Regions from separate parts of the Photobacterium atrarenae genome, predicted to be linked through region 2. Evidence: predicted binding sites of a transcription regulator. Region 2 holds the regulator's gene; the other holds the start of a gene.
The links. The regulator CRP, encoded in region 2, controls carbon source genes, mostly activating them, when cyclic AMP is high. The targets are predictions, from matches to a motif close to TGTGANNNNNNTCACA.
Positions count from the first base shown of each region.

Region 1: a site for CRP is predicted at 6,080-6,095, ahead of nagE (N-acetylglucosamine-specific PTS transporter subunit IIBC). Genes of this name have one in related genera too.

Region 1 covers NZ_CP101508.1:879,328-886,871, reverse strand. The annotation lists gene NNL38_RS04415 (alpha/beta fold hydrolase) at 1-231, shown strand, start outside; gene NNL38_RS04410 (DUF2788 domain-containing protein) at 309-530, shown strand; gene fldA (flavodoxin FldA) at 774-1,301, shown strand; gene NNL38_RS04400 (DUF4442 domain-containing protein) at 1,388-1,948, opposite strand; gene fur (ferric iron uptake transcriptional regulator) at 2,092-2,538, shown strand; gene glnS (glutamine--tRNA ligase) at 2,623-4,287, opposite strand; gene nagE (N-acetylglucosamine-specific PTS transporter subunit IIBC) at 4,466-5,962, opposite strand; gene nagB (glucosamine-6-phosphate deaminase) at 6,215-7,015, shown strand; gene nagA (N-acetylglucosamine-6-phosphate deacetylase) at 7,026-7,544, shown strand, end outside.
Region 2 covers NZ_CP101508.1:243,261-250,804, reverse strand. The annotation lists gene NNL38_RS01210 (ABC transporter ATP-binding protein) at 1-296, shown strand, start outside; gene NNL38_RS01205 (TIGR02444 family protein) at 289-789, shown strand; gene NNL38_RS01200 (hydrolase) at 840-1,817, shown strand; gene NNL38_RS01195 (YheU family protein) at 1,914-2,132, shown strand; gene NNL38_RS01190 (phosphoribulokinase) at 2,241-3,110, shown strand; gene NNL38_RS01185 (OsmC family protein) at 3,173-3,577, opposite strand; gene crp (cAMP-activated global transcriptional regulator CRP) at 3,851-4,483, shown strand; gene NNL38_RS01175 (hypothetical protein) at 4,706-4,924, shown strand; gene NNL38_RS01170 (DUF1338 domain-containing protein) at 5,015-5,809, opposite strand; gene astD (succinylglutamate-semialdehyde dehydrogenase) at 5,856-7,316, opposite strand; gene astA (arginine N-succinyltransferase) at 7,333-7,544, opposite strand, start outside.

The sequences.
Region 1 (7,544 bases), 640 kb from region 2:
GCTAACTATGGCACCATTATGGGCTGGCACGATGTCCCGCCGTTTTCCGGCAAAACCCTGTTCATCAAAGGCCAGAACTCCGAATATATTCAAACCGAGCATCGCGCAGCGATTGCTCGGCAGTTTCCAAGTGCAAAAGCGCACATGGTCGCCAATACTGGCCACTGGTTACATGCTGAAAAACCAGACATTGTGAGCCGCGTCATTTTGAACTTTTTACAAGCCGATTAGACCGTTAACAGCAACCCATTGTCTGTGGTATAGTGCGCGCCTGACCTGGCTTTGGCGTCTGCAGTAAGGAGACATGAATGTTATACGAGCATATGGATTTGCTGGAATCCATTGGTCTGGATTTGCTATTTGCTGCCATTTTTTTCTTTATCGGTATGGCGATTAAAGATGTGCTAAAGCAAGGGAATGTCCCACCGTTCGGGCGGAAGATTGTCTGGGTGGTGCTTTGTCTGGGTTGTGCCGGCTTTGTCGCCAAAGGGCTGATCCAACTGAGCTGGGAAGGGGCAGGTATCGGCTGATATTCCGTTTCCGTATCTGATTTATTTGCAGAGTGCTTCTGGCCAACCACACAGGCGACACTTTGCAATATCCGGAAACGTTGAATCATGAACACAACGGGTAATGACATACGCCAGGCAGGAATTGTCCCCGCCGCTGAACAGACGTGCTGTCGTTGCCATCAGGGGTATCCCTGGGTCGATTTAAGTATGCCGTTATTACCACAATAGCGGCCAACCATTAATTTACGGGTAATCTCTACTATGGCGAGTGTAGGACTCTTCTTTGGTAGCGACACAGGTAACACTGAAGCCGTCGCGAAAATGATCCAGAAACAACTAGGTAAAAAACTGGTTGACGTGAAAGATATCGCTAAGAGCAGCAAAGAAGATATCGACAATTTTGACCTGCTCCTGCTGGGTATCCCAACGTGGTACTACGGCGAAGCGCAGTGTGACTGGGATGATTTCTTCCCTGAACTAGAGCAGATTGACTTCTCGACCAAGCTGGTTGCGATTTTTGGCTGTGGCGATCAGGAAGACTACGCCGAGTATTTCTGCGACGCCATGGGTACCGTTCGCGATATCGTGGAAGCGAAAGGCGGCACGATTGTCGGCCATTTCCCAACGGAAGGTTTTGAGTTCGAAGCATCCAAAGCCCTGGTCGATGACAACCACTTTGTTGGCCTGTGTATCGATGAAGATCGCCAGCCTGAGCTGACCGATGAGCGCGTTGAAAAATGGGTTAACCAAGTCTACGAAGAAATGTGCCTGGCCGAGCTGGCTGACTAACACACCCCTGCGACCAACATTTCAAAAAACGCGCCAAAACGGCGCGTTTTTTCTTTTCAGAAAACTGCCCCGTTCAAGTGGCCTGGTCAAACTTCTTGTGAACAAGTGGACGGCTCAACGGGTGCTTCCCGGTATTGCGGCTTTTTTCGGATATAGAGCACACGTCGAATCTGTGAGACCATTTCCCCCCGCGCATCATTCACATTCACCACAAATTCAGGGAAGTACTTCTCCCCATATTGGGTAGCCTGACGAATTTCCTGGACCCGCTCATCTGAGATCACAAACTCTGCCGTCAAATCCGTATTACCGGGCTTGATAAAATTAATTTCCGCCTGCTTGTCCCAGACATAATACTCCCTGCCCAAAATACCCATCAGCATCAAGGCATAAATCGGATCGGTCAGGGAAAAAATACTACCGCCATATTGGGTCCGGTTGGCATTCTTATTCCACCAGCGCAGTTTCAGCCGAACCGTCACACGGCGGTAATCGTCGGAAATCTGAACAATTTTGATCCCGGCCCCCCAAAAGGGTGGCCATAAATTCAGGGCGAACTTTACAAGCTTGGGGTGGTAGAAAAGCGCATTCACGGAGTTCTCCTGTGCCAACTGGTACGATGAGAACAATATACATACTTTTAACATCCTTGCAACCAAGGAAAACTTCTCAGATATGCAGACCCCGTATTTTTTAAGGTTTATTGTTGCCTAAGGGTCACTTATAATGAATATAAATGAGAACGACTACCGCACCGTTTTTTGCTGCGGCTAGCCAATAGGAAACTCGAATGTCAGATAACAATACTGCACTTAAGCAAGCAGGCTTAAAAGTCACGCTACCGCGTCTTAAAATTCTGGAAGTCTTGCAGAGCCCGGAATGCCAGCACATTAGTGCCGAAGACTTATACAAAAAGCTGATCGATATCGGTGAAGAGATTGGCCTGGCAACCGTTTACCGTGTTCTGAACCAGTTTGATGATGCCGGCATTGTGACCCGTCATCATTTCGAGGGTGGTAAATCTGTTTTTGAACTCGCAACGCAACACCACCACGATCACCTGGTCTGCCTGGACTGCGGCAAAGTAATTGAGTTTTCAGATGATCTCATTGAAGAGCGGCAAAAAGATATTGCAGCCAGCTTTAATGTCAAGCTGACCAACCACAGCCTGTACCTGTACGGCCACTGCATGGAAGGCGATTGCAGCAAGCACCCCGAGCTGCACGACCGCAAATAACTTCCTGCCCTCTTGTGCTTACCTGAGCGCACAAGACATAAAAAAACCAGCCATTTGGCTGGTTTTTTATATTCTCAATCAAGCCTAGTCGCCGATCTTGGCCCAGGTATCGCGCAGGCCGACCGTGCGGTTAAACACCAGGTTCTCTGAGTTTGAGTCTTTGCTGTCGGCACAGAAGTAACCCGTCCGCTCAAATTGGAACGCTTTCTCAGCTTCCGCTTTCGCCAACGACGGCTCAACAAAACCGTGTTTCACTTGCAGTGATTCCGGATTGATCACCGCAACGAAGTCATCCGCTGCGCCCGGATTCGGTACCGTGAACAGACGATCGTAGAGGCGGAACTCTGCCGGCAGTGCAGCTGCAGCAGAAACCCAGTGGATCACCCCTTTCACCTTACGGCCGTCCGCCGGGTTTTTCCCCAGGGTATCTTGATCGTAAGTGCAGTAAATCGTGGTGATGTTGCCGTCTTCATCTTTGTCGATGCGCTCAGCTTTAATCACATAGGCACCGCGCAAACGCACTTCCTTGCCCAGTACCAGACGCTTGTACTTCTTGTTCGCTTCCTCGCGGAAGTCTTCGCGCTCAATGTACACTTCGCGGCTAAACGGCACCTGACGGCTGCCCATCTCCGGCTTGTTCGGGTGATTGGCCACCTCCAGCAGCTCAGGCTCACCGTCAAAGTTTTCAATCACTACTTTGATTGGATCCAGCACCGCCATCGCACGCGGGGCGTTTTCGTTCAGGTCGTCACGAATACAGGACTCCAACGAGCTCATCTCGATGGTGTTATCCTGCTTGGTCACCCCAATTCGCTTACAGAACTCGCGGATCGAAGCCGGCGTGAAGCCACGACGACGCAGGCCCGAAATCGTTGGCATCCGTGGGTCATCCCAGCCAGAAACCAGATTTTCAGTCACTAGCTGGTTCAGCTTACGCTTCGACATCACGGTGTATTCCAGGTTCAGACGGCTGAACTCATACTGGTGCGGGCGAGCATCGATGGTGATGTTATCCAGGACCCAGTCATACAGACGGCGGTTGTCCATAAACTCCAGGGTACAGATCGAGTGAGTGATCCCTTCAAGCGCATCCGAAATACAGTGGGTGAAATCGTACATCGGGTAGATGCACCACTTGTCGCCAGTCTGATGGTGAGTTGCGAAGCGCACGCGGTACAGCACCGGATCACGCATCACCATAAACGGTGACGCCATATCGATCTTGGCGCGCAGGCACATCTTTCCTTCTTCCACTTCGCCACTTTTCATCGACTCGAACAGCGCCAGGCTTTCTTCGACCGGGCGATCGCGGTAAGGGCTTGGCTTACCCGGCTCAGTCAAGGTACCACGGAACTCGCGGATCTGTTCAGGGCTTAACTCATCAACATAGGCTAAGCCTTTTTGAATCAATTCAATTGCAAACCCGTACAGCTGGTCGAAGTAGTTTGATGAGTAACAGATCTCACCGTCCCACTCAAAGCCCAGCCAGTTCACATCGTTTTTAATCGACTCAACGTATTCGATGTCTTCTTTCTCAGGGTTGGTATCATCAAAACGAAGATTACACTGGCCCTGATAGTCCTGAGCTATGCCGAAGTTCAAGCAGATGGATTTTGCATGACCGATATGCAGGTAGCCATTCGGCTCCGGCGGGAATCGGGTATGAACGCTTGTATGTTTGCCACTGGCTAGATCCGCATCGATGATCTGGCGGATAAAGTTAGTTGGACGAGCTTCAGACTCACTCATCAAAGACACCTCGTGTGCTTACAGGATTTGGGATTCTCTATGATCCATAAATATGGGTCACGACTCAACAAATAGTATGCATTGTTTGTCGATATGGATAAAAAAACCCCGCCGAAGCAGGGTTTCTTGAAAGATATCGCCAGTAAATCCTGTCGATTATAGTCAGGGAAGCAGACGCTTAAGGCAGTTTCACCGAAGAAAGATCTTCTGAAGCCGGAATTTTCTTCATCTCCCCGGCAACAATCTCCGCCAGTGGACCCAGAATCACCTGCAGGTTGTTGGTTCCCAGCTTCACAACCCCCATCGCGCCCAGCGCTTTCAGGGTTTTCTCATCAGCCAGGCTGCTGTCTTTCAGTGTCAAACGCAGACGCGTAATACAGGCATCAATGTTTTCCAGGTTGCCGTGGCCGCCCAACGCTTTCAGGTATTGCTTGGCCAGTTCACCGGTTTCTTGTGAGCCTGTCGCTGCACTGTCTTCAGTGCCCTCATCATCATCTTCACGGCCCGGCGTTTTCAGGTTGAACTTCACAATCACCGTACGGAAGATGACATAGTACAGTGCGAAGAACACCAGCCCCTGGACAATCAGCATGTACCAGTTCACCGCCAGCGGGTTACGCGTCGACAGGAACAGGTCGACAAAACCAGCCGAGAAACCAAAGCCAGCAATCCACTGCATTGAAGCGGCAATGTAAACCGACAGGCCTGCCAGCAGCGCGTGCAGCACATACAGTGCCGGCGCCAGGAACATAAAGGCAAATTCCAGCGGCTCAGTGACACCCGTGAAGAAAGAGGCGAAACCAGCGGCAATCATAATAGATGCAACTTTCTCTTTATTCTTGGCTTTAGCTGTATGGTACATCGCCAGCGCCGCCCCCGGCAGACCGAACATCATAATCGGGAAGAAACCAGCCTGATACATCCCGGTCACACCAGGAACGGCAGTCCCCTCAGCCAATGATTTCGCGCCACCGAGGAAGTTAGGAATATCATTAATCCCGGCAACATCAAACCAGAACACAGAGTTCAGCGCATGGTGCAGACCCACAGGGATCAGCAAACGGTTGAAGAAGGCATAAACCCCGGCACCTGCTTCGCCCAGTCCCTGAATCGCTTCACCGAAGGAAACCAATCCACCGTACACCGTCGGCCAGATGAACATCAGCACAAACGCCATGAAAATACCGGCTACAGACATCAGAATCGGGACCAGGCGCTTACCGGAAAAGAAGGCCAGGGCTTTATGCAGCTCAACATGGGAATAACGGTTATAGATTTCTGCTGCCACAATACCGACCAGAATACCGACAAACTGGTTCTTAATCTTGCCAAAGGCCGCCGGAACTTCGCTCAGTTCAAGTCCCTGAATCTGTGCAACTGTACCCGGTGCCAGCAGGGTGGTCACCACCAGGAAGCCAACAAAGCCGGACAATGCCGCCGCACCATCTTTGTCTTTCGACATCCCGTAGGCAACACCGACCGCGAACAGGACCGACATATTGTCGATAATGGCCGCACCCGCTTGGATCATAAAGGCCGCCACGGCACTGTTAGCCCCCCAGCCTGTTGGGTCAATCCAGTAGCCAACCCCCATCAGTATTGCTGCGGCAGGCAATGTGGCGACTGGCACCATCAACGCCTTACCGACTTTTTGAAAATATCCAAGAATATTCACCTTGATTCCCCCTGTGGTTTTCTCAGATGTCGTAGGGATAACTTATTTTAGCTATCCGATTAAGTTATCAGCAGTGTAAGAGATTAATTTTGACCCGCAAATTAAAACCTCAACAATTGTGATCATTATCACCAGCTCAGGCTATAGCTGAGCGATTTTGCTAGCCCGATCATAAAACTTATTTTATCATTCAAAACAAAGGATGAATCCGCTACGATTTTATTGTGTTTTCTACTGGAATGAGGTGTCACCGTGAGACTAATCCCACTGCAAGATGCGAAAGAAGTTGGACTGTGGTCAGCACGCTATATCGCTGATCGTATTAATAAATTTCGACCTACAGCTGAACGCCCATTTGTGCTGGGCCTGCCAACGGGCGGGACTCCGTTAGCAACATATAAACGCTTGATTGAGCTTTATAAAGCTGGAGAAGTAAGTTTCAAGCATGTGGTGACCTTCAACATGGATGAATACATCGGTATTCCGGCAGACCACCCGGAATCTTACCGGAGCTTCATGTTTAACAACTTCTTTAACCATATTGATATTCAAGAAGAAAACATCAACCTGCTGAACGGAAACACCGCAGATCACGAAGCTGAATGTCAGCGTTACGAAGCGAAAATTAAGTCCTACGGTCAGATCCACCTCTTCATGGGCGGCGTCGGCAACGACGGGCATATCGCCTTTAACGAACCGGCCTCTTCACTTTCTTCCCGGACCCGGATCAAAACTCTGACGGAAGACACGAGGATTGCCAATTCCCGCTTCTTTGAAGGCAACATCAACCAGGTTCCGAAATATGCCCTGACCATAGGCGTTGGTACCCTGCTCGATGCCAAAGAGATCATGATCCTGGTGACCGGTCATGCCAAAGCCCAGGCACTTGAAGCAGCGGTTGAAGGATCGGTCAACCATCTGTGGACGGTTTCCGCCCTGCAACTGCATCCGAAGTCCCTGATTGTTTGCGATGAACCATCCACTCAGGAGTTGAAAGTAAAAACTGTGAAGTACTTCCAGGAACTGGAAGCTGACAATATCAAACACCTGTAAGGAATTGTTCATGTACGCGCTGACCAACTGTCGTATTTTTACCGGGAGCGATGTGCTGAATCACCACGCCGTTATCATTGACGGCGTGAACATTCATGCTGTTTGCCCAGAAACTGAACTGCCTGAAGGCATTGAGGTTTATGATCTGGCTGGTGCCAACCTCACCCCTGGCTTTATTGATCTACAACTCAATGGTTGTGGCGGTGTCATGCTCAATGACGAGATCAACGCCGACACCATCCACACCATGCACCGCGCTAACCTGAAATCCGGCTGCACCAGCTTTCTGCCGACGCTGATCACCTCTTCTGATGAAGATATGAAAGCCGCGATCAAAGCCGCACGCGACTATCACAGCCAGTACCAGAATCACTCGCTCGGCCTGCACCTGGAAGGGCCTTACCTGAACGTGATGAAAAAAGGCATCCACAGTGTCGAGCATATTCGCCGCTCAGATGATGCGATGATCCGTACCCTGTGCGATAACGCCGACATTATCACCAAAGTCACCCTGGCACCGGAGCGCAAC
Region 2 (7,544 bases):
GCGCCGCCTCGCGCAAAGAGCAAAAGCGACTGGAAGCAGAGTTTCGAAAACAAACCGCGCCGCTGCGCAAACAGATCGACAAACTCGACCAGCAGATGGAAAAACTGATGGCTCAGATCAGCGACGCCGAAGCCCAGCTGTCTGACCCGAGCATTTATGACACGGAGAACAAAGCCCGCCTCAACGAGCAACTGCAACGCCAGGGCGATGCCAAATCGGCGCTCGAAGACATGGAGATGACCTGGATGGATCTGCAGGAGCAGCTGGAAGCTATGGAAGCCGAGTTCAATGGCTGACGCCAAATCCCACACTCAGCCCCAGGCTCAGCCGCATGATCAGACCCGGCCCGATCCGGCCGGGTTCTGGCCTTTTTGCCTCGCGCACTATGTCCGCCCCGGCGTCGAACCAGCCTGCCTGACGCTGCAAGAGCGCTACCGCGGTAATGTCAATCTGGCCTTGCTACTACACTGGCTCGACACCCAGGCGCAGGCCCTGCCCGAACACGGACAGGATCAACTGTGCCAGGCACTAAGCGAGACCGAGTCGCTGCTCACCCCCTACCGGGCCATGCGCCGCGCACTCAAACCCCAGCTCGACCGCCCGGGCTATCAGCAGCTGCTCGACTTTGAACTCACCTTAGAAAAACGCCAGCAACAAGCACTGCTCGACCAGCTGGCGCAGCTGCCCTTGCGCCGGGAGGCCTCTGCCAGCAACCTGCAACAGTACGCCCGCACCCTGGCCGTACCGCTTGATCTGCTCCGCCGGCTTCAGGGCTACGACGCAATCTGAGCCGCAGTTGTGCTATAACACCAAGAACTCAACTCAATCAGCCAGCACCCATGACTCCTTTTGAACCGGCCAGTGGCCTGCGCAACGCCCATCTGCAAACCCTGCTGCCGCGCCTGTTGCGGCGTACCCCGCTCTTTACCCCGCAAACTCAGCGGATTGAAACCCCGGACGGGGATTTTCTCGATCTCGCCTGGACCGGCCCCAGTGACAGCTATCCGGGTGATCAGCCGATCCTGGTGCTGTTTCATGGCCTGGAAGGCAGCTTTCACAGTCCGTATGCCAACGGCCTGCTCTATGCGGCAAAACGCCGGGGCTGGCTCGGGGTAATGATGCACTTTCGCGGCTGCAGCGGCGAGATCAATCGCCTGGCACGCAGTTACCACTCAGGCGAGACCAGTGATGCGACTTTCTTCCTGCGCTGGCTACGACAGCAGTTTCCCGACAACCCACTGTGGGGCGTCGGCGTCTCGCTCGGCGGCAACATGCTGGTCAACTACCTGGCCGAGCATCAAGATCGCAGCGAGCTTGCCGCAGCCCAGGTGATCTCCCCGCCGCTGAACCTGGCGTCCTGCTCGGCACGGATCGAACAGGGCTTCTCACGGCTCTACCAGCAATACCTGCTCGGCTCGATGAAGAAAAACCTCAGCCAGAAAGTCCTGGCGCTGCCGGAGGAGATGCCGCTGGCCCTCGAGCAGGTCGATGCCATCCGCTCCCTGCGCCAGTTCGACGACAGGGTCACCGCCCCCCTGCACGGCTTCAAAGATGCCGAGGACTACTACCGCCAGTGCAGCGGGCTCGACAAGCTCCAGCACATCACCATCCCGCTGCGGATCATCCATGCCGCCGACGATCCGTTTATGACCCCGGCCGTGATCCCGCGCTCCCCCTTGCCTGACAACATTGACTACCACCTCAGTCCATATGGCGGCCATGTCGGGTTCGTCGCCGGATCGTGGAACAAGCCACAGTTCTGGCTTGAACACACCGTCCCGGCCTGGTTTGAAGCCCGTACTGGGCACAGCACCTGAACCCGTCGCGCTCAAACCATGGGATGAGAACTCTACAAGCGATGAAATTGTCAATATAATCGACGTAGTATCTGACATTGCGCGTAGAGTTTTACCATGATTATTCCCTGGCAAGAGATCGACCCGGACACCCTGACCAACCTGATTGAGCACTTCGTGCTGCGTGAGGGCACCGATTACGGTGAGCAGGAGCTCAGCATGCGCGAGAAGGTCAGCCACGTGCGCCAGCAACTGCAGAGCGGCGAAGCGGTGATTGTGTTCTCCGAGCTGCATGAAACGGTCGATATCAAACTTCGCCGCCAACTGGGTACGTAACGTTCCGCGATCGCGGCAGATCCCCTGCAATTTTGACAATCCGGCTTGACCTGCCCCCTGCTCGCCTGTTAATAACTCTTTCCGTTATTGTTAACGACAGGGTTTGTCATGTCTGCAAAACATCCAATTATTGCAGTTACGGGGTCTTCGGGCGCCGGAACGTCGACCACTTCCGAAGCCTTTCGCAAAATGTTCAACATGATGGGCATCAATGCGGCCTGGCTGGAAGGCGACAGCTTCCACCGCTTCACCCGTCCGGAAATGGACGTCGAGATCCGCAAGGCAAAAGAACAAGGCCGGCACATCAGTTACTTTGGTCCCCAGGCCAATGACTTTGCCCAGTTGGAGAACTTTTTCCGCCAGTACGGCGACGACGGCAGCGGGAAATTTCGCCGCTATCTCCACACCTTTGACGAAGCCGTGCCCTATAACCAGATGCCGGGCACCTTCACGCCCTGGCAGGATCTGCCGGAAAATACCAATGTGTTGTTCTATGAAGGGCTGCACGGTGGGGTGGTGGATGGCGATGTCAACGTCGCCCAACATGTGGATTTGCTGATCGGCATGGTGCCGATCGTTAACCTGGAATGGATCCAGAAAATTGTCCGCGATACCCGCGACCGCGGCCACTCCCGGGAAGCGGTGATGGAGTCGGTGGTCCGCTCGATGGATGATTACCTCAACTACATCACCCCGCAGTTCTCCCGCACCCACATCAACTTCCAGCGGGTCCCGACGGTCGACACGTCCAACCCGTTTACCGCCAAGGCGATCCCCAGCCTGGACGAGAGCTTTGTGGTGATCCGTTTCCGCGGCATCAAAAATGTCGATTTCCCGTATCTGCTGGCAATGATCCAAGGCTCGTTCATGTCGCGCCACAATACCCTGGTAGTGCCGGGCGGCAAGATGAGTTTCGCCATGGAGCTGATCATGCGGCCCCTGATCCAACAGCTGATCGAAACCGGGAAGATTGGCTAAGCCAACGACGGCCCTGTCACCGGGACGTGACAAGAAGGCAGCCCTTCTCGTCACGTCTCCGTTTAGGCCGGAACCACTTCCCAGGAGTGGGTCATTTCCACCCCTTCGCCCAGCATCAGGCACACCGAGCAGTATTTCTCCAGCGAATCGGCTACAGTCTTGGCAACCAGGGCTTCATCTAAGTCGTGACCGGTGACCACAAAATGCAGGTTAGCCGTGGTAAAAATCCGCGGTGCCTGCTCCCGGCGCTCGGAGGAAATTTGCGCTTCACAGCCGGTAATTTTCTGGCCGGCAGATTTTAGCCCGTCCACCACATCAACCGAGCTGCAGCCACCGGCGGCCATCAGCACCAGCTCCATCGGGCTCGGTGCGGTCGCCCCGCCATTGCCATCCATCACCACACTGTGGCCGGAGTTGGACTGACCTAAAAACGTCATCTCTTCGACCCATTTCACTCGCGATTGCATTGCTTACTCCTTACTGCTGACAGGGGTTTCAGACACTATCTCACAAGTGTGTGATCATGTGCACAGTTACAACGGCAAAATGCCAATTTCAGATAGATCAATATCAAGAAAAACCCGGCGAAAAAAGATAAACTCTCAACTAATTATTCACGTGAGCTTGCAGCCCAGCGGCTGACTGGCATATCCTAGTCGGCGAACAATGTTATTGTGATGCCCAGCCGCGAATTATAGGGATGTCATTGCTGGGCAACAAACGCAGAGGAAGTTAGTAATATGGTTCCAGGTAAACCTCAAACAGATCCAACGCTAGAGTGGTTTCTTTCCCATTGCCACATCCACAAATACCCGTCAAAGAGCACTTTGATCCATGCCGGCGAGAAAGCAGAAACACTCTACTACATCGTCAAGGGTTCTGTTGCCGTATTGATCAAGGATGAAGAAGGCAAGGAGATGATCCTGTCTTACCTCAACCAGGGCGACTTCATTGGCGAGCTGGGCCTGTTCGAAGAAGGCCAGGAGCGTACCGCCTGGGTTCGTGCCAAGACCCCATGTGAAGTGGCTGAAATCTCCTTTAAGAAATTCCGTCAGCTGATCCAGGTCAACCCGGATATCCTGATGCGTCTTTCTGCGCAAATGGCGAGCCGCCTGCAAGTCACCAGCCAGAAAGTCGGTGACCTGGCCTTCCTGGATGTGACCGGTCGGATTGCCCAAACCCTGCTGAACCTGGCCAAGCAACCAGATGCCATGACCCACCCGGACGGTATGCAGATTAAGATCACGCGTCAGGAAATTGGTCAAATCGTCGGTTGTTCACGTGAAACCGTCGGCCGTATCCTGAAGATGCTGGAAGAACAAAACCTGATTTCAGCCCACGGCAAAACCATTGTCGTTTACGGCACTCGCTAAACGCCGACCGCTCAATCGTTCAAAAGCCGCACCCCGTGCGGCTTTTTTCATCGCCGTGATTTGGACCTAACTTCCGGCGCCTCTCCGCCCTTGCACTCTGCATATTTGCTGCTAAATTGAGCATATCAATGGGATCAGTATCCTCCGCCATTGCGGCCCGATAGCAACGCAGCAACTGGCGAACGATACCAACCACATCAACAAGCAGCGGAAAGTCACGATATGGATATCGAGCGTTTTGCCCCCAACACCAGCACAACACCACCAGCCGTTTTGCAGGCACTGCCCGCCACCATCGAGATGACCGGCTTTAGCGACCCGCGCCATTACCTGGAACAACAACCGCCGCTAGATCCCGAAAGCCGCCACCAGGATCAGGAAAGCGACTGGGTGCCACCACTCGACAACCAGCACGAGCCATTACCAACTTTACTCACTTAGAAAAAAACAGCCAGGGTAGTTACCTTACCCTGGCTGCTGAGTGCTCAGCGAAACGGTTCGCGCTTCGCCGGATATCTGATGATCACGCCATCACTGATTTGTACTTTCGAAGATCTTATCGGCTGATGCTTCGACAAAACCGCGATACAGCTCGCCATCTTCGGTCGGATAGCGCTTGGCGAACTCATAGAAGCCGCCCGGGATCTCACGGATCCCATCCAGGAAGCTCACCGGTACCCGATCGGCCATGGTCGATGACTGCTCCAGCAGCACTGCCGGGCTGCCTTTCACTTCACCGCCCGCTTCATTGATCGCAAAACCATTATGACGCAGCAAGTGATTCACCTCGCGTACCTCAGTAAACTGCTCCAACTGGTTGACGCTGACGGTAAAGTGGTTAGCACCAAAGCCATGGGCCGCAACCCAGCCGGCGTACTCACTTTCCGCCGACAACAGCTCATAGGTGGCATAATCGAGATCCCACAACCGGCCACCGTAGAGGAATGCCGGATCCTTCAGCGCCGCATCCGGCACCTGGTTCACCAGATCACGTACCGTCTGCTGCAGCAAGGATGAGAACTGACCCACCAGCAACTCACTGATAAACACCTTCGGCGCCGCCGGATTCGGGTGCTCGAAGTGCTCGGCATACAGCTTTTTCGCTTCGAAGTGGTACTTACCGCAAGGCTTATAGCCAATGGCGATAAATGGTGCCGCCAGACGATCCAGACCGACCTGCGGCAGGTTGAATGTCCGCAGCGCGATATGATCGTTGAGCAGGGGTTCATCTTCCTCGAGCAGGTCATGGACCTGCGCGGCTGATGGACACAAGCGCTGGGTATAATCCTGCCACAGCGCGTTAAACAATTGCTCGACCCTTTCCATGATACTTGTTCCCCTTACCTAATCGCGGTGTCGCGGCCGGCGCGACTTACATAGTGATCCCCGGCGACAATTGTGCCGGCAGTTCGGTGTGCTCGCCTTCCATTGAGGCCATCGGGTACGCACAGTAATCGGCGGCATAGTACGCGCTCGGACGCAGGTTACCGGAAGCGCCCGGACCACCGAACGGCGCATCACCGCTGGCCCCGGTCAGCTGACGGTTGCGATTCACAATCCCGGCACGAATATGGTCGATAAAGTACTGCCATTCATCGTCCTGGGTGCTGACCAGACCAGCTGACAGGCCATAGCGCGTGTCATTGGCCAGCTCAACCGCTTGCGCCAGATCGTCATAGCGTGCAACCTGCAGCAGCGGACCGAAGTATTCTTCATCCGGCAGCTCAGCAATCTTGCTGACTTCGATGATCCCCGGTGTCACCACCGCCCCCTGACCACGCTTGGCTTCCAGCAGCATCTCACCACCCAGCTCAACCAGGTTGGCCTGGGCACGGATAATGTTGTCCGCAGCTGCAACCGAGATCTGCGGGCCCATAAACGGCTGCGGTTCGGCAAACGGGCCATCAACGTTGAGCTGAGACGCCGCTTCAACCAGACGCGCCAAGACAGCATCACCTTCAGGGCCTTTCGGCAGGTACAGACGACGGGCACAGGTGCAACGCTGACCGGCACTGATAAAGGCCGACTGAATAATAGTGTAGACAGTGGCATCGAGCTCGCCATAATCTTTGGAGATCACCATCGGGTTGTTGCCGCCCATTTCCAGCGCCAGCATTTTACCCGGCTGACCGGCAAACTGACGGTGCAGGATATGGCCGGTATTGGCACTGCCGGTAAACAGCAGGCCGTCAATGCCATGTGAGCCCGCCAGGGCTTCACCGGTCGCACGCGCGCCCTGGACCAGGTTGATCACGCCATCCGGCAGGCCGGCCTGTTGCCACAGCTTCATGGTTTCTTCCGCCACTTTCGGCGTCAGATCCGACGGCTTGAAGACCACGGTGTTGCCCGCCAGCAAAGCCGGAACAATATGGCCGTTGGGCAGGTGGCCCGGGAAGTTGTACGGGCCGAAGACGGCCATTACGCCCAGCGGACGGTGGCGTAGCACGGCTTGGGTACCGCCGGCAACTTCTTTCTGCTTATAGCCTGTGCGCTCTTCATAGGCGCGCAGGGAAATGGCAATCTTGCCCACCATAGCGCCGGCTTCGGTGCGGGTTTCCCACAACGGCTTACCGGTTTCTTCGGCAATCGTCCGGGCAATGTGCTCGCTGTTCTCTTTCACCAACTCAGCAAACCGTTCAACAATTGCCCGGCGCTCGCTCAGATCGGTCTTGCGCCAGCTCAGTAGTGCCTGACGGGCACTGGCAACGGCTTGCTCCACCTGCTCAGCCGTCGCGCTCTGGCCCTGCCAGATCACCTCACCGCTAAATGGGTTAAGCGACTGCATCGCTTCGCCTTGGCCAGGTTGCCATTTACCCGCAATCCATTGTGTCATGATGTTCTCCCGTCTGTTATTGCTCAATCAGGCGAACCTGATCGCCCGCTTGTACTTGCAGTGCTTCTGCCATTTCAGCGCTCATCACTGCCACTTGCTTCTCGCTTTGCAATGCCACCTTGCCAACCACGGCACGGAAATTCTCGAACGAGGTATTACTGAGGATACAATCGCCCCCATCGACCACCTCGCCGATGGCAACGGTCAGGCGCTGAGAATGGCGGACCG